DNA from 2 places in the Streptomyces canarius genome. Region 2 is predicted to be linked to the other one. Evidence: riboswitches for the same ligand, from Rfam matches in the RefSeq annotation. Region 2 holds a riboswitch; the other holds the start of a gene.

Region 1 (4,652 bases), on a different contig from region 2:
GCCCCCGGGACAGCCCTCACAACCGCCCCTCGCCCCCCGGAGCCGCCCTCAGACCCCCAGCTCCGCCTCGATCCGCCCCGCCCTGATCCCCGCGACCAGCTCGGCGTGGTCCGCCTCCGTGCGGTCGGCGTAGGCGACGGCGAACGCGGCCATCGCCTCGTCCAGTTCCTCGTTCTTGCCGCAGTAGCCGGCGACCAGCCGGGGGTCGGCGCTGTGGGAGTGGGCGCGGGCCAGCAGGGCGCCGGTCATGCGGCCGTAGTCGTCGATCTGGTCGGCGGCGAGGGCGGCCGGGTCGACGCTGCCCTTGCGGTTGCGGAACTGCCGCACCTGGTACGGGCGCCCCTCGACGGTGGTCCAGCCCAGCAAGGTGTCGCTGACGACCTGCATCCGCTTCTGCCCGAGGACCACGCGGCGCCCCTCGTGTGGCACCGCGGGCGCCTCGAAACCGGCCGTGACCAGGTGCGGGACGAGCGCGGAGGGACGGGCCTCCTTCACCTGGAGGACCAGGGGCTCGCCACGGTGGTCGAGGAGCAGGACGACGTAGGACCGGGTGCCGACGCTGCCGGTGCCGACCACCCGGAAGGCGACGTCGTGCACGGCGTGCCGGGCGAGCAGCGGGTGGCGGTCCTCGCCGAGGGTGTCGACGTACGACTCCAGGGACGCGGCGACCGCGGCGGCCTCCGCGTCCGGTACGCGGCGCAGCACCGGCGGCGCGGGCACGAACCGGCGTCCGCCGTCCGGCACCGGCTCGGTCGACTTCGCGGCGAACCGGCCGCTGGTGTTGGCCCGGGCCTTCTCCGAGACCCGCTGGAGCGTGCCGAGCAGGTCGTGGGCGTCGGTGTGGGAGACCAGTTCCTCGTCCGCGATGGCGTTCCAGGCGTCGAGCACGGGCAGCTTGGCGAGCAGCCGCATGGTACGGCGGTAGGCACCGGCCGCGTCCTGGGCCGCGGCGCGGCAGGTGTCCTCGTCGGCGCCCGCCTCGCGGCCGGCGAGCACCAGCGAGGCCACGAGCCGCTTGAGGTCCCACTCCCAGGGGCCGTGCGCGGTCTCGTCGAAGTCGTTGAGGTCGATGACGAGGTCGCCGCGGGCGTCGCCGTACAGCCCGAAGTTGGCCGCGTGGGCGTCACCGCAGATCTGGGTGCCGATCCTGGTGGTGGGGGTGCGCGCGAGGTCGTACGCCATGAGTGCGGCGGAGCCGCGCAGGAAGGCGAAGGGGGTGGCCGCCATCCGGCCCACGCGCAGCGGGGTCAGTTCGGCGATGCGGCCGGCGTTGGACTCGGCCACCGCGCTCACCGCGTCGGGGCGGGCGGCGTCCAGCTCCAGCGTGCGGTGGGCGGAGCGCGGCACACCCGTCCGGAGCGCCTTGCCCTCCTCCTTCGGCGAGCCCTGCGGCGGCCAGGCGGCGAACCCGCGCACCCGGGGCAGGCGGCGTGCGCCCCGGTCCGCCGCGTCCGTCGCTCCTACATCGGTTCCGGTCACCGCGACCGCCTTCCCCGCACGGCCCGCCCGCCTTCGAACAGGCGACGGTACGAACATCAACTCGGGGAGACCGTACAGCCGGTGGCCGAAAACCGTCAGCACCCTGGGGAAACTCAGCGCGCCCGCGGGTGAAGACCCTCAAGACCCTGAAGGCCCTGAAGGCCCTGAAGGCCCTCAAGACCCTGAAGATTCTCAAGACCTGAAGACCCTCAAGGCATTGAAGGCCCTGAAGGCCCTGAAGGCCGCTCTGTAGCCCGCCACCCGAGTGTCAGTGCCTCTTCGGCGCCGAAGCAGGTGAGCAGCCTCCATGCCGGCGCCGACCAGGCGAACACCGCGTCCTGCCCGAACTCCCGTCCCAGCGCGCGCGCTTCGTCGTCGCTCAGGCCGACGATCGCCGCGCTCTCCTCGGTGTGCCGGCCGTCCGGGTCACCGCCGACAGCGGGCCACCACGGAAGTCCCCGCCGGCGCAGCAGGCCGAGCAATTGCCGATGCGCGCGGTCGTTGTGCTGCCGGGAGGCGCGGGTGCCCCGGGGGTTGTGGGCCGTGACCACGTGGATGGTCTCCCCGTGCGGGACGGGGAACCGGCCCACCACCACCCCGGGCGGTGCCGGGGTGATGCGGACCGGTCCTCCGGGCAACTCCACGTCCACGACGGCCTGCTGGTAGAGGCCCCACTGGGACGTTCGCGTGATCGGGTTGCCGGCGGTCATGAGGGTCTCCGTCCGAGAGGGACCCCCTTACCCGCCGGGCAGGGAGATCCGCGCTTACCCCCACGGGACCGTGGGGGCCCGGTCTTCCCTGGAGGGCACCTTGCGCGGTGAGCGAGGTTGCCAGCCGACGCTCGTCCAGGGGCGCGATCGGCTTCGTGACCGAGGCGGATCCTGGCACGGGGCCCGGCGCAAAGTCCAGCCCAGGACCCGTGGCTGACGTCGCATCCGCCGTCACATGACGGCCGTGTACCCCTTCCACCCGGTGGCGATCTTCACTCGGCCCCCGAACGAGCCCTTGCCGTTGCCGTTGTAGCGCCACACGGTGCCCGCGGTGTCGCGGGCCACGAGGTCCGCGCGGCCGTCGCCGGTGAAGTCGCCCGCGCCGACGACCGCGTTGTAGGAGGCGCCCCAGTCGGCGAACACCTTGACGCGGGCCTTGAAGCCGCCCGTGCTCGTGGTGGTGGCCTCGTACCGCCACAGCTCGTTGGACTTGTCCTGGACGAGGAGGTCGCCGCGGCCGTCGCCGGTGAGGTCACCGGCGCCGACGATCTTCTTGTAGCCGGTCCAGTGGGAGGCGATCCTCGTGCGGGCGGAGAGCCTGCCGTTCGCCGCGCCCTTGAAGAGGTAGACGTCCCCGGTCGAGGACTGGCGGCCGATCAGGTCGGGCCGGCCGTCGCCGTTGACGTCGCCGGGTGAGGTCAGGACGTCGTACGCGTTCCAGCCGGAGGTGCCGAGCGAGGTGTACGGCGTGGCGGGCGTCGGGGCCTTGCCGCAGGCCGGGCGGTAGGCCCGCAGGGCGCCGCCGGTGCGGACCAGCACGTCGTTGCAGTGGTCGCCGTCCAGGTCGCCGAACGGCACGATCCGGGCGGTGGCCGGCCAGCCGGAGCCGGAGACCGTGCCGCCCAGCGTGCCCGTACCGGTGCCGCGCCGGACGGTGAGGGTGCCGGAGGAGCTGAGGGTGAGGACGTCACCGACCCCGTCGTTGCCGGCGTAGTCGCGCGGTGCCGCCGTCCCGGCGGTCACCTTGACGTCTCCGGAGAGGGTGAGCGCGGCGCCCCGGCCGTCGGCGGGCCGGGCGGTGAGGGTCCAGGTGTAGGCGCCGTTGGCGACCAGGCGACCCGCGGTGTCCCTGCCGTCCCAGGCGGCCGTCAGCAGGCCCCGGGCCGTGCCGCCGGAGAGCGTACGGACGGTGGCGCCGGACGTCTTCCGGCGGACGGTCACCTTCCAGTCGGCGGCGGGCTTGGACAGCCACCAGGTGCCGGACCAGTGCGCGGAGCCCGCGGTGACCGTGGCGTCGACGGCCGTGAGGGGGGACGCCGGGACGCCGGCCGGCACGACGTGCACGCGCTGGTCGCGGTCGGCGTAGGCGACGCCGCCGCCGAAGCGGTCCACGGTCCAGCTGCTCCCGGCCCCGGTGTTCTCCTGGCCGAGGTCGGTCCAGTCGGCCAGCTCGCGGCTCGGCAGGTCGGTGTGACTGCCGCCGGCCGGCAGCCCGTTGTGCAGGTCGAGCAACCTCAGCCCGCTGTCCGACTGGGTGCCGGGAACCCGCTCGACCAGGTATCCGTCCCCGAGCAGGACCCGGCTGTCCGGGGCGGTGGAGGTGCGCTTGGTCGTGCGGTCGTACAGGCCCGCGCCGTGTACGTCGCCCCAGGCGTCCCGGCAGACCCAGTAGACGAAGCGGCCCACGGCCTGGAGGTCGGACGGGGTGCAGCCGTCGCGGGTGGTGAAGGACTCGACGGCGGTTCCCGCGGGGAGCCGGGTGGCCGTGACCTTCCCGCCGCTCGCCGCGCCGCTCCACAGGGTGTTCCCCCACACGGCCGCGGCGACCCGGTCCCGCTTGAGCAGGACCTTGCCCGCCCCGGCGGTGGCGAACCCACCGATGTACTGCTTGCCGGAGGAGGCGCCGTCGACGACGGCGTACCGCCCGGAGAGGTCCGTGAGCTCCGGGGAGTCGTCGCCGGTGTCGAGGGTCGGGCCCCAGTCGACGGCGCCGTTGGCGCGCAGCATGGTCAGGCCGGACTCGGTGGAGTCGCGGCGGCCGTGGCGGCCGGTGCCGTCGGCGAACATCCGGATGCAGCGGGGCGTGGTCTCGTCGCAGAAGCCGTCCCAGCCGCTGACCAGGCCGTCCACGGTGGTCCGTGCGGGGCTCGGGGTGCCGCTCGTGGTGAGCCAGGTGCTGCGGTAGGCGCCGAGGATCGTGTGCGGCTCGTAGAGCGTGCTGTTGTCGGCCGTGGTGAGGATGCCGCTGCCGAGGGAGAGTCCGTGGACCTGCGCGGGCATCGGCTGTACGGCGGTCAGGCGGCTGCGGGTGACCGAGCCGTCGGCGCCCTGGGCGACCCGGTACACGCCCCAGTCGAGGTCGCCCCGGTCGACGTACGCCGCGGCGCCCGCCACCAGGACGGAGCCGTCCGGGGCCTGGACGAGCTGATGGGCGGCCGGGTCCATGACCTTGGTCAGGGCGGT
Region 2 (4,652 bases):
TGTCGAACCGCTCCGGCCGGAACGGCGTGAGGTCCAGCTCCGGCGCCTTCCCGGTGAGCGTCCGCGCGATCAACCGCCCGGTGCCGGGGGCCAGTCCGATGCCGGCGCCCTCGTGCCCGCAGGCGTGGAACAGGCCGGGCACCCGCGGATCGGGCCCGATCGCCGGCAGATGGTCCGGCAGGTACGGCCGGAAGCCCGCGTACGTGCGCAGCGCGCGGACCCCTCGCAGGAACGGGAACAGCCCGATCGCCCCGGCGGCGAGCGCCCGCATCGCGGTCAGCGACAACGACCGGTCGAAGCCGACCCGTTCCCGGGTGGCGCCGATCAGCACCGGACCGGCGGCCGTGCCCTCCACGACCGGTGAGCTGCGCAGCGCGGCCGAGTCGCTGGCCACGTCGGCCACGTAGTCCGCCGCGTACACCTTGTGCCGGACCATGCGCGGCAGCGGCTCGGTGACCAGTACGAAGCCGCGCCGGGGGAGCACCGGCAGCCGGACGCCGGCGAGCGAGGCGAGGTCGCCGCCCCAGGTGCCGGCCGCGTTCACCACCGCCGGTGCGTGGATGTCGCCCCGGTCGGTGCGGACGCCGCGGACGGCTCCCCGCGCGGTGCGCAGCACCCCGGTCACCGTACGGCCGGTGTGCAGGGCGGCGCCGGAGGCGCGGACCAGGTGTGCGGCCGCCAGCGCGGGCATGACCTGGGCGTCCTGCGGGTAGTGCACCGCGCCCGCCATGCCGGGCGCCACGTGCGGCTCCAGCTCGGCGACCTGGTCGGCGTCGACCGGTACGGCGGTGACGCCGGCGGTCCGCTGGTCCGCGGCGAAGTCCCGCAGGGCGGTCAGGGCGCCGGGCGTGGAGGCGACCACGAGGCCGCCCTTGGGTTCGTACTCGATCGCGGCGCCCAGTTCCCCCGCCAGCTCGGCCCACAACCGGGCCGACAGCAGCGCGAGTTCGAGTTCCGGGCCCGGCTCCTTGTCGGAGACGAGGAGGTTGCCCTCGCCGGCTCCGGTGGTACCGCCGGCCACCGGGCCCCGGTCCACCAGTCGTACGTCGAGTCCGGCGCGCGCGGCGTACAGGGCACAGGCCGCGCCCGTCATTCCGGCCCCGACGACCACGACATCGCAGGTCAGTAGCTTCGCCACGCCAGTACTATGTCACATGTTTCTCTCCCTGAGGAGTACCCGGCGCCGACCTCGATCCCCAGGCGTGGACGCCCCCTTGACGTCGTACGGAGCCCGATCGACACTCCAGGGAGGGAATCCTAGTGAACAGGTAGGGAATCATGACGCGCCGCGCAACGGGCACCGGCCGGACCGGCCGGACGCCCTTGTGCGCCCCCCTGCTCACCTCCCGTCGCCACATCGACCTCCAGCGCGTGTGCAGCGCGATCAGCCGCCACCGCTGAGCCGGGCCGCCCCTCCGCCCCCACCGACCGGTCACGCCCGTGCCGGCGCGCCCCTTCGCACACCCACCACCCGGGGAGACGCATGTCCATCACTCCGCTCGCCGCCGTCCCGTCCACCCGCGGTACCGCGCCCGTCTTCCGAGGCCGGATCGGCCGGGACGCGCGCAGCGGCCACTACGCCGTGCCGCACCGCTACCGGCTCCATCTGTCGACCGCCTGCCCCGACGGGCTGCGCCTCGCCGTCGGCCACAGCCTGCTCGGCCTGGACGACCGCTGTCCCGTCACCCTCCTGCCCGCTGTCCCGGACTGTCCCGGCGGCGGCCACGCCGTGCTCCGCCCGCTCTACGAGGCGAGCGCCCACCACTACACCGGCCCGGCGCTCGCGCCCGTGCTCAGCGACGACTGGTCCGGACGCATCGTCAGCACCCACACCCCCGACATCCTGCGCGACCTGGACCGGTTCCGGCCGGGCGGCGACGCCCGCCTGTACCCCTCCGGCCTGGAGTCCGTGATCGAGGCCGTCGAGCGGATGTGCGCCGAGGGCATCGAGGAGGCCGCGCAGGGCGCCGGCCGCGCCGGTGCCGACCCCGCCGAACGGGCCGCCGCCCTCGACGTGCTGCTGGACACCCTGGGCCGGCTGGAGCGGCGGCTGAGCGGCGCGGAGTACCTGGCCGACGACCGGCTCACCGCCGCCGACATCGAGCTGTGGGTCACCCTCGTGCAACTCGACACCGTCCACCGCTGCCACCTCGACGCCTCCGCCGTGCACCGCATCGTCGGCCACCACGCCCTGTGGGCCTACGCCCGCCGCCTGGCCGCCCACCCCGCCTTCGGCCGCCACCTCGACCTCGACGGCATCGCCCGCCGCCACCACGGTCGCTGCCAGGGCCTGGAGGCCGCCGGAGCCGCTGTCCAGATCCTGGACTGGGCAGGCCACGCCGCGGATGCCCCGGACGCTTCGCGCAGGTGAGAGCGGGCCGCCGAGGTCCACTGGGCGGACGGCCGTTGACATTCGAACGGGCAACTGCCTTACTTACGGCTCAGAACGGTCATGAGCGTCAGCGCCAAGCCCTGGCTCGCTGACCGGCAACCCTCGCACCGCGGTGGGGTGCCCCAGGTGACGACCGGACCGGATGACGTTTTCGGTAAGCGCGAGGCCCCACGGGGCCGGAACAGTGACAGGTGACGCCATGTACGCAGCTCCCAGGACGGCCGCGAGCCGCCCCCAGGGCTGCGTACCGTCGTACGCCGGTCTCCTCGTCGCCGACCGCGCCGTCGATCTGCTCCGCGTGAACAGCGCACTGTGTACCGCACCGGGCTCTGCCCGCTGTCAGGGCTGACGTCTCCTCCCAGCCCCCGCGTTCCCGCCGCACACCGTCCGTCCGGTGTGCCGTTGTCCGCCCAGCCCCCGGTTCCGCGCCTGTTAGTGCGCCGCCTCGTGCCCCAGTGCCGTCGTGGCCCACCTCCGCTCCCGCGCGGCCCCGGGGTGACCGACTCCGCCGGAGCCCGCCATGAGTGAACCCGCAGGCGCCGCCGTCTCCCTAGCCGAGGCGCCGGCCCCCGCCGACACACCGTCAAAACCCCTGTCCGCCCAGCCGGTCCAGCCGCTGCGCCGGCCCGGCCGGTGGATCGTCACCGCCGCCGTCCTCGTACTCGTCGCGCAGATCCTGCACGGACTGGTCACGAACCCCTTCTACCAGTGGGACCGCTTCCGCTACTGGTTCCTGCGCCCCACCGTCCTCGACGGCCTCCTCGTCACCCTCGAAGTCGCCGCGCTCAGCGCCGTCCTGGGGCTCCTCGGCGGCATCCTGCTGGCACTCGCCCGGCTCTCCGGGAGCCCGGTTCTGCGCGCGGTCAGCTGGACCTACACCTGGCTGTTCCGCTCCGTACCGCTCATCGTCGTACTGATCTTCCTCTACAACTTCAGTGCCCTGTACAAGACGTTGAGCCTCGGCGTGCCGTTCGGACCCGCCTTCGTCACCTTCGACGAGTCCCGGCTGGCCACGGACATGACGATCGCCGTCATCGGCCTCAGCCTCAACGAGGCGGCGTACGCGGCCGAGGTGGTCCGCGGCGGCATCCTCTCCGTGGACCAGGGACAGCACGAGGCCGCCGCCGCGCTCGGCCTGCCCCGGGGCTACCAGTTCCGCAGGATCGTCTTCCCGCAGGCCCTCAGGTCCATCACCCCGAACTACGTCAACCAGCTCATCGGCCTCATCAAGAGCACGTCCCTGGTCTTCTACGTGTCGCTGCTCGACCTGTTCGGCACGGTGCAGTCGATGGGCAGCACCTACCCCGGTGACGTCGTGCCGCTGCTGATGGTCGCCACCGTCTGGTACCTGATCCTCACCAGCGCCGTGTCCGTCGTCCAGTTCTACGTCGAGCGGTACTACGCCCGGGGCGCCACCCGCACCCTGCCGCCGACCCCCTTGCAGAAGGCCCGGGCCGTCCTCGCCGGCCTGCGGGCCCGGCTGAGCCGGGAGGCCGCCGTATGACCACCGCGCAGACCCTGCCGAAGGCCGCCCCCGCCGCGCTCGAAGTGCACGGCGTCCACAAGTGGTACGGCTCCCACCGCGTCCTCGACGGCATCGACCTGACCGTCCGCCCCGGCGAGGTCACGGTGATCCTCGGACCGTCCGGCTCCGGCAAGTCCACGCTGCTCAGGGTCGTCAACCACCTGGAGAAGCCCGAGATCGGCCACGTCAGCGTGGGCGGCGAGCTGATCGGGGTGAGGCGGCACGGGGACCGGCTCAGGGAACTCAGCGAGCGCGCCATCCTCGCCCAGCGCAGCCGGATCGGCTTCGTCTTCCAGAACTTCAACCTCTTCCCGCACCTGACCGTCCTGGAGAACGTCGCCGCGGCCCCCGCCGCCACCGGCGGGCTGACCAGGGCGGCGGCGCAGGAACTCGCCCGGGAACTCCTCGACCGCGTCGGCCTCGGCGACAAGACCGGCGCCTACCCGCGGCAGCTGTCCGGCGGCCAGCAGCAGCGCGTCGCCATCGCCCGCGCCCTCGCCCTGCGGCCCGGGATCATCCTCTTCGACGAGCCGACCTCGGCGCTCGACCCCGAACTCGTCGGCGAGGTGCTGGCCGTCATCAAGGACCTGGCCACCAGCGGCACCACCCTCGTCATCGTCACCCACGAGATCGGCTTCGCCCGCGAGGTCGCCGACCGGGTCGTCTTCATCGACGGCGGCCGGATCGTCGAACAGGGCCCGCCCGGCGAGGTGCTGGACCGGCCCCGGCACGCAC

What was found. A riboswitch is a leader RNA that binds a small molecule or an ion and turns the genes downstream of it on or off. The one in region 2 is predicted to bind S-adenosylmethionine.
Region 1: it holds a riboswitch for S-adenosylmethionine, as region 2 does, so the genes downstream of both, IE294_RS20090 (DUF3293 domain-containing protein) here and IE294_RS24860 (amino acid ABC transporter permease) in region 2, are expected to answer to the same signal.

Annotation. Positions count from the first base shown of each region.
Region 1 covers NZ_BMVN01000013.1:86,576-91,227, forward strand. Annotated here, with positions in the region: gene IE294_RS20085 (DUF2252 domain-containing protein) at 49-1,536, opposite strand; gene IE294_RS20090 (DUF3293 domain-containing protein) at 1,689-2,189, opposite strand; SAM riboswitch class IV at 2,235-2,350, opposite strand; gene IE294_RS20095 (FG-GAP-like repeat-containing protein) at 2,421-4,652, opposite strand, start outside.
Region 2 covers NZ_BMVN01000018.1:104,872-109,523, forward strand. Annotated here, with positions in the region: gene IE294_RS24850 (NAD(P)/FAD-dependent oxidoreductase) at 1-1,138, opposite strand, end outside; gene IE294_RS49075 (putative leader peptide) at 1,279-1,401, shown strand; gene IE294_RS24855 (glutathione S-transferase C-terminal domain-containing protein) at 1,484-2,371, shown strand; SAM riboswitch class IV at 2,449-2,559, shown strand; gene IE294_RS24860 (amino acid ABC transporter permease) at 2,913-3,896, shown strand; gene IE294_RS24865 (amino acid ABC transporter ATP-binding protein) at 3,893-4,652, shown strand, end outside.